One region of the Aeromonas sp. FDAARGOS 1415 genome, then DNA from elsewhere that is predicted to be linked to it. Evidence: predicted binding sites of a transcription regulator. Region 1 holds the regulator's gene; each other region holds the start of a gene.
The links. The regulator sigma-54, encoded in region 1, starts transcription at its own class of promoters, with help from an activator protein. The targets are predictions, from matches to a motif close to TGGCACNGTTTTNGCTT.
Positions count from the first base shown of each region.

Region 1 (7,492 bases):
CTGCTGGCCGGCCTGTTCACCGATGGCGACCTGCGGCGGATCCTGGATCTGCAGGTGGATATTCACCACACTCCCATCAGCCGCGTCATGACGGCCAACTGTGTTACCGTAGGGCCTGAAATGATGGCGGCCGAAGCCGTCAAACTGATGGAAACCAAAAAAATCAACGGGTTGCTGGTCGTGGATGGGGAGAAACGTCCGCTGGGCGCCTTCAACATGCACGACCTGCTGAAAGCCGGAGTAATTTGATGCAAGACGTACCGACCCTCTATGGTCCGGTGACGCGCAGCCAGTTTGATCAGGCGGCGCAGATCCGTCTGCTGGTGTGCGATGTGGATGGGGTGCTCTCCAATGGCTTCATCTATATGGGCAACAACGGCGAAGAGCTGAAGACCTTCTGCACCCGCGACGGCGCGGGGATGCGGGCCCTGCTCAATGCGGGCATCGAGATCGCCATCATCACCGGGCGCAGCTCCCGCATCGTCAGCGATCGCATGAAGAGCCTCGGGGTGCAGCACCTGGTGCAGGGGGCGGATGAGAAGCTCCCCCATTTCGAGGCGTTGCTGACCACGCTGGGACTGGATGCATCGCAAGCCGCCTATATGGGGGATGACACCATCGATCTGCCGGTGATGCAGGCTTGTGGCCTGGGTATCGCCGTGGCGGATGCCCATCCTCTGGTGCGGGCGCGGGCTGACATGGTGACACGGCTGGGAGGCGGTGTCGGTGCGGTGCGCGAAGTGTGCGATCTCATCCTGCAGGCCCAGGGATTGGGGGACTATCCACCCGAGGTGTCGCGATGAACAAGCAGACGGTTTTGTTCGGCCTGCTGTTCCTGGTGGCGCTTGCCGCCTGGCAGCTGGGGGAGATTGAGCTGGCGCCCGAGCCGACTACCAAGGTAGAGAACTTCCAGCCGGACTTCACCGCCAAACATCTGGTGACCACCCGCTTCAACGAACAGGGCAAGCGGACCGAGCGGCTGGAGTCGGATTATGCGGAGTATTATCAGGTCCTCGAGCAGTCCACCTTCGACAAGCCTGTGGTTTACATGTTCGATGACAAGGGCGAGGCCGAGTGGAAGGTGACGGCCGAGACCGGGGTGCTCAACACAGACGACAATGTGATCCTGCGTGACAAAGTGCATCTGGACGGCCTGTTGCCGGCTTCTTTCATCTCCACGCTGGATACCCCTTATCTGGAGATGGACCTAGTGACGCAGGAGCTGAGAAGCAACCAGCACATCAGCATCGTGGGCCAGGAATTCCAGACCGAGGGCGTTGGCCTGAAGGGTCACCTGGAACGTAAATATTTCGAGTTACTGGATAAAGGCCATGCCACTTATTTCAATGAAAAACGTTAATCTGGCGCTCACTGCCCTGCTGCTGTGCGGCACCCTGAACGCCAAAGAGTCCGACTTCGCCGAGAAGGTCTATGTGGATGCCGTCAGGCAGGTGGCCGAGATGCAGGACAACCGCATCACCTTCAGCGAGGATGTGATCATCACCCAGGGCACCATCAAGATTAAGGCCGACAAGGTGGTGGTGATCCGCTCAGGTGAGAAGGGGGCTGAGGTCATGACGGCCTATGGCAACCCGGCCACCTTCTTCCAGGTACTGGACAACGGCAAACCGGTCAATGCCCACGGCAACAGCATTCGCTACGAGCTCAAGAATCGGCTGGTGACCATCACCGGCAACGGCCAGCTGAAACAGGAAGACAGCCAGGTCACTGGCGATCTGATCCGCTATGACATCGTGAAACAGAAGATGATCGCCGAGAGCAAGGGACCCACCCAGCGGGTCAAGACGGTGTTCCTGCCGGATCAGGTAGAGAACTTCGACAAGCCCGCCGACCAGAAGAAGTAGGAAACAGAAGCCATGGCAGTGTTAAAAGCAACGGGGTTGCAGAAGAGCTACAAGCGCCGCATGGTGGTCAGCGATGTGAGCCTGGAGGTGGGAACGGGCCAGATCGTGGGCCTGCTCGGTCCTAACGGGGCGGGCAAGACCACCTCCTTCTACATGATCGTGGGTCTGGTGCAGCGGGATGCCGGTCTCATCACCATCGACGAGCAGGACATCAGCCTGCAGCCCATGCACATCCGGGCGCGCAATGGCATCGGCTACCTGCCACAGGAGGCCTCCATCTTCCGGCGCCTCTCGGTGTTCGACAACCTGATGGGGGTCATGCAGACCCGCAAGGGGTTGAGCCGGGAAGAGCGGGAGGATAAGGTCGAACAGTTGCTGGAAGAGTTCAACATTACCCACATCCGCGATAGCCTGGGGCAGAGCCTCTCGGGCGGGGAGCGGCGCCGGGTGGAGATTGCCCGTGCGCTGGCTGCTGAGCCGCGGTTCATCCTGCTGGATGAGCCCTTCGCAGGTGTGGATCCTATTTCCGTCATTGATATCAAGAAGATCATCCAGCACCTGAAAGAACGCGGGCTGGGTGTGCTGATCACCGACCACAACGTCAGAGAGACGCTGGACGTGTGCGAGAAGGCCTACATCGTCAGCCACGGCAAGATGATTGCCGAGGGCGCCCCGGCCGACATCCTTGCCGATGAACAGGTCAAGCGCGTCTATTTGGGCGATCAATTCAGTCTATAGTAAGGGGGCACCCCTCATTTTTGTTAGGTGACCGCCTCGCTGAACATAAGGATATCCCGACGTAGATGAAGCCGACATTACAGTTGCGCCTCGGTCAGTCACTGACCATGACGCCACAATTACAACAAGCGATTCGTCTGCTCCAGCTCTCCACCCTGGAACTCCAGCAGGAAATTCAGCAAGCGCTCGACAACAACCCCTTGCTGGAGCAAGAGGAGAACGATGCGCAGGAAACCAGTGAGGCGGAGCCACACGATGCTAGTCAGCTCGACTCCAGCGATGCCATGGCACAGGACAAGATGCCGGACGAGCTCCCTGTCGACACCACCTGGGACGAGGTCTATTCGGCCGGTACGGCCCAGAGTGCAGGCCCGATCCACGACGGGGAGGAGAGCCTCTATCAGGGTGAAACCACCGAGAACCTGCAGGACTACCTGCTGTGGCAGATGCGTCTCACCCCCTTCAGCGATGTGGACGCCGCCATCGCGCTTGCCATCATCGATGCCATCGATGAATCCGGCTATCTGACCGCTTCTCTCGAGGACATTCAGGCTGCAGTCAGCAGCGAAGAGGTAGAAGTTGAACTGGATGAGATCGAAGCGGTACTCAAGCGGGTGCAGCATTTCGATCCGGTCGGCATCGCCGCCCGCTCGGTGCAGGAGTGCCTGCTTATCCAGCTCGGCCAGTATTCGCCCGAGTTGCCCTGGCTCAACGAGGCCAGGGAGGTGATCCGCGAGCACATGGACTTGCTTGGCAATCGCGACTATCGCACTCTGGCACGTAAGACCCGGCTCAAGGAGATCGACCTCAAGGAGGTGCTGGATCTCATCCAGCAGCTGGAGCCCAGGCCCGGCAACGGCATCATCCAGAGCGAATCCCAATACGTGATTCCGGATGTGTCCGTGGTCAAGAAGGGCAGCAAGTGGGTGGTGGAGCTCAACCCGGATTCGGCGCCGCGCATTCGTGTCAATGAGGCCTATGCGGCCATGGCACGCAATGCCCGCAGCAGCACGGATACCCAGTTCATCCGCTCCCACCTGCAGGAAGCCAAATGGTTCATCAAGAGTCTGGAGAGTCGCAACGACACCCTGCTCAAGGTGGCCAGCTGCATCGTCGAGCAGCAGCAGGGCTTCTTCGAGTATGGTGAAGAGGCGATGAAACCCATGGTGCTCAACGACATCGCCGAGGCGGTGGAGATGCATGAGTCGACCATCTCGCGGGTCACGACCCAGAAGTACATGCACACGCCTCGCGGCATTTTTGAACTGAAGTTTTTTTTCTCCAGTCACGTCAATACGGAGGGAGGAGGAGAGTGCTCATCGACCGCTATTCGCGCCCTGATCAAGAAGCTGGTGACGGCGGAGAACCCCGCCAAGCCGCTTAGTGATAGCAAGATCGCGGATTTGCTGGCCGAACAGGGTATTATGGTGGCGAGACGCACGATCGCAAAGTACCGTGAATCCTTGTTGATCCCGCCATCCAATCAGCGCAAACGCCTGGTTTAGGCAAACAAAAGGAAGACGTTATGCAAATTAACCTGACCGGACACCATGTCGAGATTACCGAAGCTCTGCGTGATTATGTGAACAACAAATTTGCCAAACTCGAGCGTCACTTTGACCATATCAACAACGTGCATGTGGTGTTGAGCGTCGAAAAACTGAACCAGATCGCCGAAGCCAAGCTGCACGTCAGCGGGGGTGAGGTGTTCGCCAATTCGCAGCATGCCGACATGTATGCGGCGATTGATACCCTGCTGGATAAACTGGATCGGCAGATCATCAAGCACAAAGATAAGTTAAATCAAAAATAACTATGCAACTTGAACACATACTGAGTCGGGACTGCACCAAGAGTGCGGTCCCTTGTACCAGCAAGAAACGCGCGCTCGAGATCATCAGTGAACTGGCCGCAGAGCGCCTCGGCGCCTCCCGCCAGGTCCTGTTTGAAAGCCTGCTGGCGCGGGAAAAGATGGGCAGTACCGGTATCGGTGCCGGTATTGCCATTCCCCACGGCCGGATCGACGACGCATTTGCGCCGACCGCCGTGTTGATGACCTTCTCCGAACCCATTCCTTTCGATTCGATCGACAATCAACCGGTTGACCTGCTCTTTGCATTGCTGGTGCCGGAAAGCGAGTGCAAGCAGCATCTCAAGACTCTTTCCCTGATGGCATCCAAGCTGGGTGACAAGGCCGTCTGCCGCCAATTGCGCCAGGCGACCAGCGACGAAGAACTCTATCAGATCATGACGTCGGCCTGAGGCCGGGTCTGACACAGCCACGTTGGCGTGAGGGGACAAGATGCAGTTAATAGTGGTAAGCGGCCGTTCGGGCTCCGGTAAGACGGTAGCCCTGAGGGTGCTGGAGGATCTGGGGTATTACTGCGTAGACAACCTGCCGGTCAACCTGCTGCCCCAGCTTATCGTGTCGGTGGAGAGCCAGTATGACAAGCTGGCGGTCAGCATCGACGTGCGCAACCTGCCCGCCCAGCCTGACAGGCTGGAGAGCCTGCTGAGCCAGGTCCGCAACGAGGGGCGGGTGGAGTTTTCGAGTTTCTTCTTCGATGCGGACAACACGACCCTGCTCAAGCGCTACGGCGAGAGCCGCCGTCTGCATCCCCTGTCACGGAACAAGCTGTCCCTGGACGAGGCGATCCGGGAAGAGACCCACCTGCTGGCGCCCCTCTCCTCGACCGCCGACCTGCGCATCGACACCACCAACCTCAGCATTCACGACCTCAGCGAGCTCATCAAGACCCGGGTGCTCGGCAAGAAGGAAAACGAGCTGGTGCTGGTGTTCGAGTCGTTCGGCTTCAAGTACGGCATCCCCAAGGATGCGGACTTCGTGTTTGATGCCCGCTTCCTGCCCAATCCCCACTGGATCCCGGAGCTCAAGCCCTTCACCGGCCAGGACGAGCCTGTGGCCAACTACCTCTCGAGCCAGCCGGATGTCATGCTGTTCATCCAGCAGATCGAGAACATGCTGGCGACCTGGCTGCCCCACCTGGAGCGCAACAACCGCAGCTATGTGACGGTCGGGATCGGTTGTACCGGTGGCCAGCACAGATCGGTGTTCATCGCAGAGCGGCTGGCCAGCGCATTCCGGCTGCTTGGCAAGAACGTGCAGATCCGCCACCGCACGCTGGACAAGCGGTCCACTCAGGCCTGACAGACCACAGGATGCTCAGATGACAGTTTCCGCCTCGGTAGAAGTCAAAAACAAGCTAGGCATCCACGCCAGACCGGCCATGATGCTGTTCGAGCTGGTGCAGGGGTTCGATGCCCACGTGCTGCTGCGCAACGAGGAAGGGGTCGAGGCCGACGCGGACAGCGTGATCGGCCTGCTGATGCTGGACTCCGCCCAAGGCAAGCAGGTGGAGGTGCAGGTGGAGGGCCCCGAAGAGGTGGAGGCCCTGGCCGCCGTGGTGGCGCTGTTTACCTCGGGTTTCAACGAGGAGTAAGCGGCCCCGCCTCGCCTCAGGAGGCGCAACGCGCCAGCGCCTTGAAGGTGGCAAAGTCCCGACAAGCCAGCAGGTTCCTGCTGGCTTTTTCGTTCATCAGCGCCAGAAACAGGTCGTAGAGCCCCATCGCCTCCTCATAGTCGGCCTTGGCGATGGCCAGCACGAAGATGAGGGTAGCGGTCTCGCCATTGCTCCAGTCGATCCCCTGGGGTGCCAGTACGGTATAGACCAGGGTACGGTGCGCCAGCAGACCGAGGGAGTGAGGCAGGGCGATGCCTTCCCCCAGCATGGTGGAGACGATGCGCTCCCGCTCGAGCAGGGATCCCCGAAAGCCGCTCTCCACCAGGTCCTCGCGCTCCAGCTGGGAGCAGATGCGGGCAAACAGCTCGTCCTGAGTGATCGGCTCCCTGACCACCATGAAGTGCTCGGCATCGAAATACTTGTCGAGCAGATAGGGGCGGGTGCGATCGATGAGCACCAGCTTGCCGAGCTGCTCCAGCTGATACTGGGTCGGGAAGGGGGCTACCTGCACCACGGGGACGTTCTTCTCGCTCACCTTGACGGTGCTGATGACAAAGTCCTGCTCGACCCGCGCCAGCCCTTCATAATCCCGTACCGACTCCAGTGTCATCAGCTGAAGTTGGGGGTACTCCCGCCGGATGCGCGCCTCCAGTACCCGGAAGGTGGCATTGCCCGCGTCGCACAGCAGCAGCGCCTGGGGGCGCCGGGCGTAACCGATGTCGTAGTGGCGCTCAAGCCCGACCCCGATGTGGATCACCAGGTAGCCGATTTCATGGTGGGTCAGCCGGTACGGGGTCTGCCTGATCCACTCCGAGATGGCGGCCAGGGTGATGTCGTAGGCAAGGGGGTAGTACTGCTTGATGTGGTCCGCCAGCGGGTTGTGGCTGCCGATCTGGTACTTGACCCGCAGCAGCATGGCGCTGATATGGGTCTGCAGATCGGCCCGCAGCTGAGGATCGCCGCGAAGGTCATAGGGGTAGTGCTGGTGGATGTAGGCCAGCAGGTGCTCCGTCAGCTGCTTGCTCTCGGCGGCCATGGACGGTCCGAGCTGGGGGGTGTCGGCCGTGAGACGGGCCTGGATCTGGATGGCGAGGCAGGCGATCTCCTCCTCCCCCGGTGGCGTCAGGGTGGGCAGGGCGGCATAGATATCGCGGGCCACTGCCGCCAGAGGCGGGGTGATGTCGTCGCTGGCAAACTGGATCAGTTCATGGCCGGAAGCTTGCCGAAGCAGGGCGACGGCGCAGTAGACGGTGACTTGCTGCAGGCTCTCGTCGGCGAGGCGCAGCTGATGTCGGCTGAGCTGTTCGTGAATGTGATTGCCCACTACCTCCAGCGTCTTGCTGGGGCAGAGGGTAGGCAGCAGGCTCTGGAGCGGATGCTGTTGCAACAGTTCCTGACAGAGCAGCT
Region 1 is NZ_CP077363.1:1,740,576-1,748,067, forward strand. It holds gene I6L45_RS08250 (KpsF/GutQ family sugar-phosphate isomerase) at 1-249, shown strand, start outside; gene kdsC (3-deoxy-manno-octulosonate-8-phosphatase KdsC) at 249-803, shown strand; gene lptC (LPS export ABC transporter periplasmic protein LptC) at 800-1,360, shown strand; gene lptA (lipopolysaccharide transport periplasmic protein LptA) at 1,347-1,865, shown strand; gene lptB (LPS export ABC transporter ATP-binding protein) at 1,878-2,603, shown strand; gene I6L45_RS08275 (RNA polymerase factor sigma-54) at 2,669-4,108, shown strand; gene hpf (ribosome hibernation promoting factor) at 4,129-4,416, shown strand; gene ptsN (PTS IIA-like nitrogen regulatory protein PtsN) at 4,419-4,865, shown strand; gene rapZ (RNase adapter RapZ) at 4,906-5,772, shown strand; gene npr (PTS phosphocarrier protein NPr) at 5,792-6,064, shown strand; gene I6L45_RS08300 (transcription antiterminator) at 6,081-7,492, opposite strand, start outside.

Region 2 (7,492 bases), 870 kb from region 1:
TTCTCGAGCTTGTTGATGAAGGCGTGATACTGGCTGTTCTGCTGGGGGCTGATCCCTTGCAGACCGCGATCCGTCCACTGCTGGTGGTAGATCTGGCGGTACTGGTTGAGGGCATTCTGCTGATCCATGAACAGCTTCAAGTCCTGCTGCGCCTTGGCCAGCGCCATGGCGGCCTGATTCTCGGCCTCCACCAGTCGGGTCGCCAGCAACTCCAATCCTTTACTCATCTCGGCACTCCAGCGGCATTATCGGCTCAACGCATCAATGGCATGGCGACCATGTGCAGGGATTGCAGGCCTTCGTCGTAGGGAATGACCTCGCGCATTTTCTGCTGCAAGAACTGATCCAGATAGGGTTTCTGGATGATGGCCCGGTCGATCCTGGGATCCGATCCCTGGCTGTAGGCGCCTATGGTGATGAGATCCCGGTTCTGCTGGTAGAGGGAATAGAACTGCTTGAAGGTGCGCGCCAGCTCCATGTGCTCGGGGGAGGTCACCATGGGCATGACCCGGCTGATGGATTTCTCGATGTCGATGGCCGGGTAGTGGCCCGCATCCGCCAGCTCCCGCGCCAGCACGATGTGGCCGTCGAGGATGGCCCGCGCCGCATCGGCGATGGGATCCTGCAAATCGTCCCCCTCCGTCAGCACGGTGAAAAACGCCGTGATGGAGCCCTGACCGTCGCTGCCGTTGCCGGCCCGCTCCACCAGTGCCGGCAATTTGGCAAACACCGAGGGCGGGTAGCCCTTGGTAGCCGGCGGCTCCCCCACCGCCAGGGCGATTTCGCGCTGGGCCTGGGCGTAGCGGGTGAGGGAGTCCATCAGCAGCAGCACGTTGAGCCCCTGATCCCGGAAGTATTCTGCGATGGCGAGCGCCGTCTCGCACCCCTTGAGCCGCATCAGCGGCGAGGCGTCGGCGGGGGCCGCCACCACCACGGCGCGCTCGCGCCCCTCGGCGCCGAGGATCTCCTCGATGAACTCCTTCACCTCCCGGCCCCGCTCGCCGATGAGGCCCACCACCACCACGTCCGCCACCGAGCCCCGGGTCATCATGCCGAGCAGCACGGACTTGCCGACGCCGGAGCCGGCGAACAGCCCCATCCGCTGACCCTGGCCCACGGTGAGCACGGCGTTGATGGCGCGCACCCCCACGTCCATGGGTTGATGGATGGGGCGGCGGGCCAGCGGATTGATGCGGTGCTGGGCGAACTGCACCGTCTGGGAGGAGATGATGGGGCCCATGCCGTCCAGGGGCTGGCCGATGCCGTCGATGACGCGCCCGAGCAGGTTCATGCCCACCGGGATGCCGTGATCCTCGGTGACGGGCACCACGCGGGCGCCGGGAATGACCCCCTTGAGCTGTTCGCTCGGCATCAGGAACAGGCGATCGCCGGAGAAGCCCACCACCTCGGCCTCCAGGGCCCCATCCTGGGTGTCGATGCGGCACAGGGAACCGATGGCGGCGCGGCAGCCGATGGCTTCCAGGGTCAGCCCCACCACCCGGGTGAGCTTGCCCGCCACCGGCGGTATGGGGGCCTGATCGCGCACCCGGTAGCCTTGCAGCCGGTTGAGCAGGGATGCGGTCATGTTGCCTCCGAAGGGCGAGATGGGGAGAGGCCGTGCGGGTTAAAAAACCAGGTCACGGCTCAGCTCGCGTTGTCGCGCAAGAAATTGCGCAGCAGTTGATCGATGCGCCCGGAGAGGGCGAGATCGATGCTGGAAAGTTCGGTGGCGAGTTGCAGATCCCCGGGGGAGAGGGTGGGATCGCTCTGCAGCCGCCAGTGCCTCTTGACGCACTCTTCGGCACCAAAGGCCTCCTCAATCCGGGCCAGATCCTCCGGGTGCAGCATCAGGGTGACCCCCTGCTCGGCGGCAGGCAGCAGGGCCAGCCCCTGCTTGAGCGCTTCGAGCAGCAACCGGGGCGAGGTCTCGGCCTCGTGGCGGATAAGGGCACGGGCGAGCTGCTGCACCAGGGTGATGAGCTGCTGCTCCACCGCGTCATCCAGCTCGCTGAGCGGTGTGGCGAGGCGGGAGGCGAGTGCCTGCCAGCGGGCCACCTCCTGCTCCACCTGGTCGCGGCCCATGGCGAGCCCCTCTTCCCGGCCCTGCTCCAGGCCCGCCTGATGGCCCTGTTGCAAGCCTTCCAGCTTGCCCTCCTCGAGCCCCTTGGCGAAGCCGGCCTCGCGCCCCTCGCGCATCCCCTCCTCCCAGGCGGCCTGGCGGATTGCCTCCAGCTCCTCGGCGGTGATGCTGGGGGCGGGCTCTTCCACCGGCTCCTCCGGCGGCGCCTCTTGCACCTGCTCCTGGCGATACCAGTCGGGGGAGAGCCCCAGGGCATTGCTCTCGATCTCGCTCTCGGTCTCCATCTCGGGCCAGCCCCAGGCCTCGACCCTGGCCTCGTCATCCTCGGGTCTGAGATAACCGCGCAGCTTGTTGTTCTTGTTATTCATGGGCTGAAGACACTCCTATCGAGAGCCGGATGCAGGGGCCGGTATCATCGCACATTTATGACCCTGGGCTTAGAGGAACTCTTCGCCACCGCCGGAACCCAGCATGATCTCGCCCGCATCCGCCAGACGGCGCGCGGTGGAGAGGATCTCCTTCTGGGCGGCTTCCACTTCGGAGACCCGGATAGGGCCCATGGCCTCCAGATCGTCCGCCAGCATCTCGGCGGCCCGTTTGGACATGTTCTTGAAGACTTTTTCCCGCATCTGGTCGTCCGAGCCCTTGAGGGCGCGCTGCAGCAGATCGCCGGGCACTTCCCGCAGCAGGGTCTGGATGCCACGGTCGTCCACGTCGATGAGGTTCTCGAACACGAACATCAGATCCTGGATCTGCTGGCTCATCTCCTCGTCCGACTCGCGGATGGAGTCCATCAGCTGGCCTTCGATGTTGGTGTCCAGGTAGTTCATGATGTTGGCGGCAGCCTTGAGGCCCCCCATCTTCGCGGCCTGGGCACCGGCCGCACCGGCGAACTGTTTCTCCATGATGTCGTTGAGCTCCTGCAGCGCCGCCGGTTGCACCTCTTCCAGGTTGGCGATACGCATCACCAGATCCAGGCGCACCTGCTCCGGGAACTGGCTCAGGATCTCGGCGGACTGCTCGGGTTCCAGGTAGGAGAGGACGATGGTCTGGATCTGCGGGTGCTCGTTCTGGATGATGCTGGCCACCTGGCGCGCATCCATCCACTTGAGGGAGTCGAGGCCGCGGGCACCTGATCCCAGGATGATCTGGTCCACCAGGTTGCTGGCCTTGTCCTCCCCGAGCGCCGCCACCAGGGCCTTGCGCACGAAGTCTTCGCTGCCGATGCCGATGTTGGTGTACTTCTGGATGTCGTCGATAAATTGACGATGCACCGCCGCCACCCGGTCGTGACTGAAATCCGACATCGAGGCCATGGACATGCCGAGCCGCTGCACCTGTTTGGGCTCGAGGTGGCGGAAGATCTGGGCCGCGTCCTCCTCGTTGAGGCTCAGCATCAGCACCGCCGCCATCTCCATGCCACCCATCTGGTCCAGGATCAGGCGCTGGCTTTCGGTGATGTCGTTGCCGGTGACCTGGCTTTTATTCTCTTCAGGCATCTTTGGTTACCCACTCTTTGATGACCTGGGCGGCCAGGTCAGGTTCATTCGCTACCAGGGCGCGCACGGCCTTCAGCAGATCCTCGTCACGGTGCAGATCCGGCAGCTTGAGCTGGCCATCCCGCAGACCGAACACCGGCTCGGCCTCGGCCTGGGCAGCCAGCAGGCTCAGCTCGTCGTCGCCACCCAGCACGGTGTGGTTGTCGAAGTCCAGCTCCCCTTCCGGCTTGGCATCCGGGTAGAGCAGGCGCTTGAGCATGGGGCGCACCACGGTGACGATGAGCACTATGATGACCAGCACGGAGGCGGCGATGCGCACCGCGCGCCAGAACCAGGGCTGCTCGTAGACGGGAATGTCGGCCACGGTCTCCAGCTCGGGGCGGTTGAACGGGATGGCGACCACCTCCAGGGTGTCCCCCCGGGTCACGTCAAACCCGAGACCACCGCTCAGCAGACGGCGCAGGGTGTCAAGCTCGGCCTGGCTGCGGGCCTCACGGGTCACGGCGCCGTCGGCGCCGGGCACCGCCTTGTAGTCCACCGCCACCGACACCGTCATGCGACGAATGCCGCCCTGTTGGCGCCGGATATGGCTGACGGTGGTGTCCAGTTCGAAGTTGCGGGTCGCCTCCTTGCGGGAGCGGCCGGAAGAGGTGGTTCCCCCCTCCCCGCCAGCGGCCTGCTCGGGAATGTTGGAGGCGGCGGGGGGCTGGTTGGAGAGCGCGCCAGGCACGCCGCCATTGCTGCCGTTGGCGCTGTTCTCTTCCACCGTCATCTCGGAGCGCACGGCCGGCAGGTCCGGGTTGTAGGTCTTGCGGGTCTGCTCCTGCTGGGAGAAGTCGAGGGAGAGATCCACCTCGGCGGTATAGTTGTCGGCCCCGAGCACCGGGATCAGGATGGCGTCAATTTTTTGTTTGTATTCCAGCTCCTGCTTCTGCTGCATCGCAAACTCCTTGCGAGTCTGGGCAGAGAGGGGATCCTGGGAGCCGGAGTTGAGCAGGCGACCGTTCTGATCGGTCACGGTGACACGGGTCGGCTCCAGACCGTGGACGGCGGAGGCCACCATGTCGACGATGGAGTCCACCTCCCCCTGGCCGAGGGCGGTGCCCTTGAGGCTCAGCACCACGGTGGCGCTCGGTTTGCGCTCGTTGCGGGCGAACACGTTGTCTTTGGGAATGGCCAGCAGCACCTGGGCCTTGGCCACATTCTGGAACTGCTCGATGGCGCTCGCCAGCTGGCGCTCGCGGCTCAGTTTGAGGCGCTCGCTCTCCATGCGCTGGCTCACGCCGAAGCTGGAGTCCTTGAGCAGGATGGCCTCGCCGTCGTTGCTGGCGTCACTGCTGCTGGCCAGACCGGCACGGGTCAGGCGCAGACGGATATCCGCATAGTTCTCGGCGCTGACCAGCACGCTCTTGCCATCCACCTGGTAGGGGATCTTCTGCTGATCGAGGTAATCCAGGGTGGAGACCAGCTCCTGGGTGTTGAAGGTGCCGAGGGGACGCATCTCCGGCTCCTTGCCCCACAAGAGGATGAAGACGGCGATGGCGAGGCAGATGGTCAACCCCAGGATCAGGGTGATCTGGCGCAGCACATCGGTGTTGGACAGGAAGCCCAGCGCCGAGCTCTTCTGCTCTTGCTCGTCGAGGGCGGCGCCCCCCTCGTTGTTCATCAGCAGATCGCCGTTTTGATCAGTTGCCACGGTTTATGTCCTTGTTGCTGACATCGTCATGATGCTCGGTCGCCATGAGCCTGGGTCAGACCGGCATGTTCATGATGGTCTTGTAGGCATCGACCATCTTGTTGCGCACCTGCACCGTCGCCTCGAAGGCGATGGAGGATTTCTGCCCGGCGATCATCACCTCGGAGAGGTCCACCGACTTGTCACCCAGATCGAAACGGGTGCGCAGATCGTTGGCGGCGCCCTGCAGTTCGTTGACGTTGTCGAGGGCCTGCTGCAACATCTGGCCAAAGTCGGAGCTGACCTGGCGACCGGGTTGGGTCAGCGGCGTGGCACCGGCTTCGACCCTGAGAGCCTGCATCTCTTGCATCAGGCTGCTTGCGCTTATTTCCATCTTCCCTTCCCAGACAAATCATTGACACTGACACTCCCCAAGCAATAAGAATGCCAATTAGGGAAGAGTGCCCTCACATCGGGGCACAGGGTGATCGCAGGGAAGAGGACGAACCGGTCACTCAGGGGCGCGGCACCGCCCCTTCTCCCAGCAGCAGTCTGAGATAGCTGAGGTGCAGATCGTAGTGCTCCCCGGCGGGCAGCTTGACCAGCACCTCGTCATGCAGATAGCCCGCACGGCTCACCGCCAGCTCGGGAGGAACCAGCCCCACCGCCACCAGCCGGGTGACGATGGCCTGTGCCAGCGCCATGGTCGCCTCGTCGGCACGCCCCCAGCCGAAGTGGCCCCGGTATGTCGACCCCTCGTCGGGCTCGAGCGGGGAGATCTGATCCCCCCAGACCCAGAAGGCCGTGGGGATCCCCTCCTGCAGACGCAGAAAAATGCTCTGCTTGTCCCACTCCCTGCTCTGGACTGCGTCCGCCCCGTCCTGTGCTGATGCTTGTGTCATACCCATTTCCTTGTCCTGCTGACGAACCTGGTTGCGCCCATGAAAAAGAGGGCCGAAGGCCCTCTTTTTACTGCAATTCACGCCATTTAAACAGACGGCAACGCACCCTGTTCGAAGAAAAACCGGCGGCTGCTCAAGGCCTGTACAATCACGGGTTCAGATCCCCGTCCAGCCAGTACTTGGAACCCGAAATATTGGCGTCCAGCAACAGCCCCTTCTCGCCAATCTGGTAGATGGCCATGCCGCCATTGTACTTGGCGGTGAGCTCGGCGCTCTCCTTGCCGGCCACGGCCCCCACTTCGGAGGTGGCTTCCCAGCCCTTGTTGACGAAGGCATCGAAGCGGGCCTGGTCCTCAAACAGGATCACCTGCTGATAGAACTTGCCGCCGAGCCCGGCCGCGAGGCCGGCACCGAACATCTTCATATAGGTGTGCTTGCCGGTCGTGCGGTTGACGGCCACCCCGGAGCCCTGATTGGTGTGGATCATCAGGGAGAACTTGCGAGAGTCGAAGACCGCATAGCCATAAGCCTGGTCAAACAGCAACTTGGCGGAAGGCTGCTCGTTGAACAGCCGTACCAGGGCGGTATCGGCCATGGTATCGAGCGCGGCTCTGGCCTCGTCCGGAGTCTTGGGTTCGAGCATGGTGTCGAGCTTCTTGTCCGCGGCGTCGAGCCACTCCTTGCCGGTGGCCGCACTCTCCGCCGTCCAGGCGCCGGCCTTGCTGTAGGTTTCGGCCCCCCAGTTGGACACCGACTCCCAGGTCTGCTTGGAAAAATCGGTGATGTCCTTCCACGCCTCCTTGCTGGTGTCGCTCACCGCGGTGCCAAGCTCCGAGGCTGCCTCCTTCACCTTCGCCCAGTCGGCGTGGCCCGGGGTCGATGCCAGCACCAGGGCCGCGGCAATCACAGTCAATCGAATCTTCATTCTCTCCTCCAGCGTCCACAATGGGTCGAGGGTCACAGTAGCAGATTGGCAGGGCTTCCGGTCAAGGTCACGGCAGGAAAAAGAGTCAATCGGTGACGTATGCCGGGGCGATGCCGCTCCTCTCCCCTCTGCTGGTCGGGGTCCGTCCCGCCATTCCCCTTGGCGTGGCACGGCCCCCGGACCATCCTGCCCCGCCGTAAATATTGTTCGGGCCACCAGCGCCGGTTGTATAGTTTTTGGTTAGCCATTCCGGTAAAATCCGCGCCCTTGAATAAGAGCCACCTAAGAGTGATTGAGCGATGTCCAACACAAAACAGGCCCCCAAAGTAGGATTCGTCTCCTTGGGTTGCCCCAAAAACCTGGTCGATTCCGAGCGCATCCTGACCCAGCTGCGTACCGAAGGGTACGACG
Region 2 is NZ_CP077363.1:2,610,560-2,618,051, reverse strand. It holds gene fliJ (flagellar export protein FliJ) at 1-227, opposite strand, end outside; gene fliI (flagellar protein export ATPase FliI) at 254-1,585, opposite strand; gene fliH (flagellar assembly protein FliH) at 1,645-2,448, opposite strand; gene fliG (flagellar motor switch protein FliG) at 2,518-3,579, opposite strand; gene fliF (flagellar basal-body MS-ring/collar protein FliF) at 3,572-5,275, opposite strand; gene fliE (flagellar hook-basal body complex protein FliE) at 5,331-5,648, opposite strand; gene I6L45_RS12435 (hypothetical protein) at 5,770-6,156, opposite strand; gene I6L45_RS12430 (hypothetical protein) at 6,305-7,081, opposite strand; gene rimO (30S ribosomal protein S12 methylthiotransferase RimO) at 7,381-7,492, shown strand, end outside.
Region 2: the regulator sigma-54 is predicted to act here: its motif matches at 5,688-5,704, upstream of fliE (flagellar hook-basal body complex protein FliE).

Region 3 (7,492 bases), 140 kb from region 1:
CTGACCCCGATCTCCTGGGTCAGTGCCTTGTACCACTGATCCACCTCGTTGCCGATGACCACCTGGAACTGGCCACCCTGGGTGAAGCTGCCCTTCACCGACGGTATGGTCTCGATGGCCTTGGGGTCGGCCTTGGCCGGATCGGCCAGTACGAACCTGAGCCGGGTCAGGCAGTGGCTGACGGTGGTGATGTTCTCCTTGCCGCCGATCCGCTCGATCAACTGCGCCAGATGTTGTGTGTTGACTTTTGACATGAGCCTTCCCTCTGTGACTCCATGAATAATGGTCGTTTCTTTGCCGGCTGGCCAATGACCGCCCGCTTATTGGTATCGTTCCCAATCAGCATGAGGCCAGTGGCTCGCCGCGACAATGGGAACGTTCCCAATTCGTGGCGCTGGTCACAAAAAGCGCAAAATGCCGGGAATGGAGGAAAAGATAGACTACAGGGGCTGGCAGGGGGCGATGGTGGCTCTGGGGGGCTGCCCCTCTTCAATCTGATCGAGCAGCTGTCTGGCTGCCAGGATACCGGCGTCCTTGTAGCCGAAATCCAGGCTGAGGGTGTTGGCGAATAGGAAGGGGAGCATGGGGTTACTGCCGAGGCCACTGACCAGGATGTCGGTACGCCCCTGCTCTTGCAGGTACTTGGCGGCGCCGATGGCCAGGGTATCGCTGGCGCAGACCATGGCCTGGGTGGTGGGGGTGAGCAGCTCGGCCGCCAGCCGGTAGCCGCTCTGCAGGCCGAGATCCCCGAGGGCGCTGCGGGGCGTGCGACCCTGCTCATGGCAGTAGTCGAGGTAGGCCTGGTGACGGCGCAACCCTGTGGTGAGGTCGCTGCGCTCGACCCCGAGGTAGGCGACGTCCACGAGGCCGCGGCGCCCGAGGTGCTCGAGCACGGCCCGCACCGCCCCGTCATCGTCGAAGCAGACCGACGAGAAGCCGGGCCGCTCGCGTGCCATCAGCACCAGCTTCTCCTTGAGCGGCGCCATGGCGGCATAGTCCAGATCGTTGAAGGCGAACAGGATGATGCCGTCCACCCCGCGCCGCTCCAGCACGGCCAGGTGCTCGCTCACCTTGGCAGGGGAAAATTTGCTCTCCATCAGCACTGCGTCGTAGCCACGCTGGTAGAGGGTTTCCAGCATGCCTCGCACCGCCTGGTTCTCGGAGCTGGAGTCCAGACGCGACACGACGATGCCGACCACCTGCTGGCTCTGGCTGCGCATGGCCCTGGCCGATTTGCTTGGCACGAAGCCGTGCTCGGCGATCACCGCCTCGACCCTGGCCCTCGTCTGGGCATTGACCTTGGGATCCTGATTGAGCACCCGGGAGACGGTCGACTTGCCGACCCCGCTGAGGCGAGCGATATCGAGGATGGTCAGTTTCTTTTCCATGAGGGATCCGTGACAGGGGGAGGGTGACAACCGGGATGCCGACATTGTTGTTATTAAGTCCTGTGAATACAAGCCCATGGCGTTAGAATGCCCTTTTCCCTGGCGACTTTCTTCGTCGTCGTTGCACAGGACGCGCATCATGGATCTGTTGGCAAGTCTGCACTTCTCCCTCTCCATCACGGGCCCCATCTGTCTGGTGCTGCTGCTCGGCATCTGGCTCAAGCGGCTGGGGCTGCTGCCTGACAGCTTCGTGGAGTCCGCTTCCCGCCTGGTGTTCCAGGTTACCCTGCCAGCCCTGCTGTTCCTCAGCATGGTGCGCACCGACTTCTCCACCATGCCGAGCCCCTGGCTCATCGTTTACGGCCTGCTCGGCACCCTGGCCGGTTTTCTGGTGCTGGAGATACTGGCAGCCCGCTTCATCCGTGAGCAGAAACTGCGGGGCATCTTCGTGCAGGGCAGCTTTCGCGGCAACATGGGGATCATGGGGCTGGCCTATGTGCAGAACGCCTACGGCCCCGAGGGGATCGGGGCCGCCGCCCTGCTGGTGGGCTCGGTCACCGTGCTCTACAACATCCTCGCGGTGATCACCCTGACCCGTAGCCTGGGGGGCGGAAAGGGGCTCAAACCCATACTCAAGGGGATCGTCAAAAACCCCCTCATCATTGCCATCCTGGCGGCGCTGCCCTTCGGTCTGCTCGGTATCGAGCTGCCCCAGCTGGTGATCACCACGGGCAACTACTTCGCCAACATGACCCTGCCGCTGGCCCTGCTGTGCACCGGCGCCAGCCTCAACCTCAAGGCCCTGCGCGGCGGCGCCATGCTGACCGGCTGGGCCACGGTCAACCGGCTGTGCTGCATCCCCGTGTTGCTGGTACTGGGCGCCTGGGCACTCGGGTTCAGCCCGCAGGCCCTCGGCATCCTGTTCCTCATCAGCTCCACCCCCACCGCCGCCGCCAGCTATGTGATGACCCGCGCCATGGGCGGTGACAGTGCCCTCGCGGCCAACATCATCGCCACCACCACCCTGGGCTCGCTCGTCACCACCAGCCTGGGGGCTGCCCTGATGAACTATCTGGGGCTGATGGGGTGAGGTGATGGACGTCAGCATCATCATGACCATGCCGGGATCTTTGCCCAGCAAAGGGGCTTGACCTTGCCGCGGGCGGCAGCTTTAGGCTGATTGCACATCAACAGAGGAGGTATCCCATGACCATTCAACTGACCGTTTCCGGCATGTCCTGTGGTGGCTGCGCCGCCAGCCTGCAAAAAGCGTTGCTGGCCCAGCCAGCCGTCAGCGAAGCCAGCGTCGACTTCGCCAGCAGCAAGGCCGTCATCGAGAGCGAGCTGAGCAAGGAAGAGCTGATCGCCCTGATCGAAGCCAGGGGGTTCACCGCGGAGTGAGTTATCACCTAAGTGGTAAAAAACAGACCAATATTCTGTTTGCTTCTTTTTATTGGTGAGAATGATCAATTAAATTCCGTTTAAAAAGAATAAAAATGCTGCAATCAAACCCATAAGAAGGATTGCAGCATGACCCTCCCTCTCCGCAAGACCCTGCTTGCCGCCGTACTCGGACTGACACTCTCCCCCATGGCCATGGCGCTGCCGAGCGTGCACATACTGGCCACCGGCGGCACCATCGCCGGCGCCGGGCAGTCCGCTACCCAGTCCAACTACGAGGCCGGCAAGGTGGCCATCGAGACGTTGATCGCGGCCGTCCCCGAGATGAAGAACGTGGCCGAGGTGCAGGGGGAACAGGTGGTCAAGATCGGCTCCCAGGACATGAACGACGAGGTGTGGCTCAAGCTCGCCAAGCGGGTCAACGAGCTGCTGGCCAAGGATGACGTGGACGGCATCGTCATCACCCACGGCACCGACACCATGGAAGAGACCGCCTACTTCCTGAACCTTACCGTGAAGAGCGACAAGCCGGTGGTGCTGGTCGGCGCCATGCGCCCCTCCACCGCCATGAGCGCCGATGGCCCCATGAACCTCTACAACGCCGTGGTCACCGCCTCCGATCCCGCCTCCAAGGGGCGTGGCGTCATGGTGGCGATGAACGATACCGTGCTGGATGCCCGCGACGTCACCAAGACCAACACCACCGGCGTGCAGACCTTCGCCGCTCCCAACTTCGGCCCGCTCGGCTATATCCACAATGGCAAGATCGACTATCAGCGCAGCCCGGCCCGGCTGCACACCAGCCAGACGCCGTTTGACGTGAGCAAGCTCGACAAGCTGCCCCGGGTCGGCATCGTCTACAGCTACGCCAACGCCTCGGATCTGCCGGCCAAGGCCCTGGTGGATGCCAAGTTTGACGGCATCGTCAGCGCCGGGGTGGGTAACGGCAACCTCTACCACACCCTGTTCGACACCCTGGCCCAGGCGAGCAAGGATGGCATTCGCGTGGTGCGCTCCGCCCGCGTGCCGACCGGCGCCACCACCCTGGATGCGGAGATCGACGACGCCAAGTACGGCTTCGTGGCGGCCGAGACCCTGAACCCGCAGAAGGCGCGCATCCTGCTGATGCTCGCCCTGACTCAGAGCAAGGGTCCGGCCCAGATCCAGCGCTGGTTCCAGCAGTTCTAAGCAGCCCGTCCCGCGTTGGCTGACGCGGGGTGCCGGCCATGAAGGGGGCGGGAGATACCCGCCCTTGTTCATGGCGCTCGTCAGCTTGCGATCAGCCAGCCGCAGAAGCCCAGATAGAAGAGTCCCGCCAGGGCGAGCCTGCCCGCCGTCATCCATTCCCGCCGAAAGCCCCACCACAGGATCACCACCGCCAGCAGCGTCACCAGGGACGAGGCCATCATGACGTCGTCCAGCAACCAGGGGGTGAACAGCAGGCAGAATGCCTTGGGGATGGTGCCCTGGATCATCATGGCACCGGAGACATTGGCCAGCGCCAGCCGGTACTTGCCCTGTCGTACCCAGAGCAACACGTTCATCAGCTCCGGCATCTCGGTGGCCACCGGGCTCAGCAGCAGGGCCGCCAGCACGGGGGAGAGGCCGGCCAGCTCCCCCAGGCTCGCCAGCTGATGGACGAACAGCTGGGCCGCCAGCGCCATCGCCATCAAGGCCGTCAGGGTCTGCAGCTGTACCTTGCCGAGCGTCGGGATCCCGGCGTGCGGATCCAGCCTGAGCGGTTCGGGCAGCGGGGCCTCGTGGCGGTCGGTCTGCCTCAGCTCGCGCCTCACGTAGGCGAGGTACACCAGGACGAACAGAGAGGCCAGCCAGGCTTTGCCGGTGAAGGTCAGGGTGCCGAGCAGCACCGCCAGCAGGAAGATGCCGATAAACCAGGCCTGGTCCCGGGCGGTGTCGCGCAGCACCTCCCTGTCCATGATCCTGTGGGCCGGGCTCATGCACAGCAGCAGGAGCAGGCCGACGGTGCCATAGCCCAGGGTGGCCAGCACCAGGGGGCCGCCGAGAGCCGCCCCTATCCCGATCTGCTGCTGGGCGGGGGCCTGCCCCATCAGCAAGGCGGTCAGGGTGACGATGCATTCCGGCAGGGCCGTGCCGAGGGCCGCCAGCAGGGAGCCGATGGCGCTCTGGGAGAGCCGGAAGTGATGGCCAACCCATTCGATGCCGTTGACGAAGTATTCGCAGGCCCGGTAGATGGTGATGGCAGAGAGCAGAAATAACAGCAGGGTGATCAGCATATGAGTAGCCGCCAGGCGAGCAGGATAACCGATGGACCCGACATGGCTCGCCTGGCTGGCGTACATGTCGAGGCCAAAGGTCTTGCAGAGCGATGGATGCCATCGCCGCCCATGCCATGGACCTGTGGATCCAAGCGTGTTGACATGAGCCCTGCCCGGATCGCGGGCGGGTTGCTACTCCCCTATGACAGTGGGGGCGTTGTACCAAGCCGGCGGCTGCCCCACAAGGCAAAACCGGGATATCGCGGGGACCAAGTTGTAAGGGGATGTAACGCCGGCCTACCTGGATCCTGATCTTTCCCCCGGGGTCTGCGCTCTGGCACAGGGATTGCTATGAGTTGGCTACTGTCCACATTGACTTGGGAAGGGTGAACGATGAAACGGTGGATCCAACATTTTTATCAGCTGAACCGCCTCAACTGGCTGATGGTCTGGCTGCTGCTCTGCTGCAGCATCATTCTGCTGTTCCCGGCCGGCCTGATGAAGGGGGCCGTGAGCCAGTGGGCCACGGCCCACGCCGCCTGGCTCGGGGTCGGCATGCTGATCGCCATCTCCTACTTCTGCAGCCAGGGCTTCCTGATCGCCTGGGAGTGGGCCTGTGACGAGTGGCAGTCCCGCCGCCAGAAGGACCAGCTGGCCCAGATGATCGGCTTCCTCGATTTCAACGAAAAGGCGGTGCTGCGCGAGTTCGTGCTGCAGCGTAAAAGCGTCATAAACCTGCCGATCACCGAACCTGCCGTCAAAAACCTGATGGATGCCGGCGTGCTGACCTATGCCTATGGCAAGCCGGTGCGGGAAAAAGAGGACGAGAACCAGATCCGCGCCCTGATGATCGCCCTGCCGGCCCGCCCCCTGCTCACCTACAAGGTGCTGGGGTTGTCGCGCGGCAAGATGAGCGACGAGCAGGTGGAGCAGATCATGAACGCCAGACCCAAGTTCGCGCAGAAGAGCCTTCAGCGCTGACCTTTCCCCATCCCCATAACTGAAAAGAGCCGGACACTTGTTCCGGCTCTTTGCTGTCTGGCGTGGGTTACTCGGTTCTGGCCTTGAGATAGCCGGCGTAGTCGGGCACCTGCACGCTGAAGGCCTGCTGCATGTGCGGGCTGTCCATGATGAAATCCGCCGTCGCCTCGTTGGTGGCGACCGGGATGTTCCAGACTGCGGCGAGGCGCAGCAGCGCCTTGACGTCAGGATCGTGAGCGGCGGGATTGAGGGGATCCCAGAAGAAGATCATCACGTCTATCTTCCCTTCGGCGATGAGGGCGCCGAGCTGCTGATCCCCCCCCATGGGGCCGGAGAAGAGACAGGTGATGGGCAGCTGCGCCTTCTTGCCGAGCAGGGTGCCCGTGGTGCCGGTCGCATAGAGATGGTGGAGCTTGAGCTCCTCCTTGCGGCGCAGCACCCAGTTCAACAGCGGGGCCTTCATGTTGTCGTGAGCCACCAGGGCGACCCGCTTGTGGGGCGCCATCTCGCGTGCAATCAGTTCCATGGAGTTCATCCGTAGCAAAGTGATGGGATTGGGGCGGTATCCTAATCGAAAGCGACCCGCGTCGCTGCGCCATGCATCGTAACTGTGATCGCGGTGACGGTTCAATGTGGCGCAAGGTGCGTCTCGGCAGAGGGAAGGAGGCGGGTCACGGGATACGGGAATATGGTCTCGATCTGCGAGGGCTCACGACAAGGGCTATGTGCGGTGTGCATGAGGTGCGGTGCAGAAAAAAACCCGCCTGGGCGGGTCGTTTCTCGTCGGGGAGTCAGGATGATTCCGAGTGGAGCTGGGATTGCTGGTAATTTTCCAGACCGATGCGCTCAATAAGGTCGAGCTGGGTTTCCAGCCAGTCCACGTGTTCTTCTTCATCCTCCAGGATATCCTGGAACAGGTCGCGGCTGACGTAGTCCTGCACCGACTCTGCGTAGGTGATGGCTACCTTCAGGTCAGGGATGGCGTCCATCTCCAGTGACAGGTCACAGCGCAGCATCTCCTCCACCGTCTCACCGATGCGCAGCTTGCCCAGATCCTGCAAGTTGGGCAGTCCTTCCAGAAACAGCACCCGCTTGACCAGCTCGTCGGCATGTTTCATCTCATCGATAGACTCATGATACTCCTTGTGCCCGAGCCCCTTGAGGCCCCAGTCATCGTAGATGCGGGCATGCAGGAAGTATTGGTTGATGGCTACCAGTTCATTGGCCAGCACCTTGTTGAGGTGGGCAATGATTTTGGGATCTCCTTTCATCGACATTACTCCTCGTGTTCGAGCCTAGGGCAAGGATCACTAGAGCTTAGTCCAGAAAGATGACAATCAGGGGATGGCGAATCGGCACTCCTGACACGAGGAGCATTCGCTTGGGGTGACGAGGGGTCTACAGGCGAGGTATCAGGCCACTTCGTAGTAGAGTGGCGCCTGCTCCGACTCCATCTTGTCCAGCTCTGCGGCGATGATCTCCATC
Region 3 is NZ_CP077363.1:1,877,495-1,884,986, forward strand. It holds gene treB (PTS trehalose transporter subunit IIBC) at 1-254, opposite strand, end outside; gene treR (trehalose operon repressor TreR) at 441-1,388, opposite strand; gene I6L45_RS08980 (AEC family transporter) at 1,528-2,478, shown strand; gene I6L45_RS08985 (heavy-metal-associated domain-containing protein) at 2,595-2,789, shown strand; gene ansB (L-asparaginase 2) at 2,919-3,977, shown strand; gene I6L45_RS08995 (sodium:calcium antiporter) at 4,058-5,044, opposite strand; yybP-ykoY riboswitch at 5,133-5,239, opposite strand; gene I6L45_RS09000 (superinfection exclusion B family protein) at 5,420-6,007, shown strand; gene I6L45_RS09005 (methylglyoxal synthase) at 6,075-6,533, opposite strand; gene bfr (bacterioferritin) at 6,799-7,278, opposite strand; gene I6L45_RS09015 (bacterioferritin-associated ferredoxin) at 7,420-7,492, opposite strand, start outside.
Region 3: the regulator sigma-54 is predicted to act here: its motif matches at 5,362-5,378, upstream of I6L45_RS09000 (superinfection exclusion B family protein).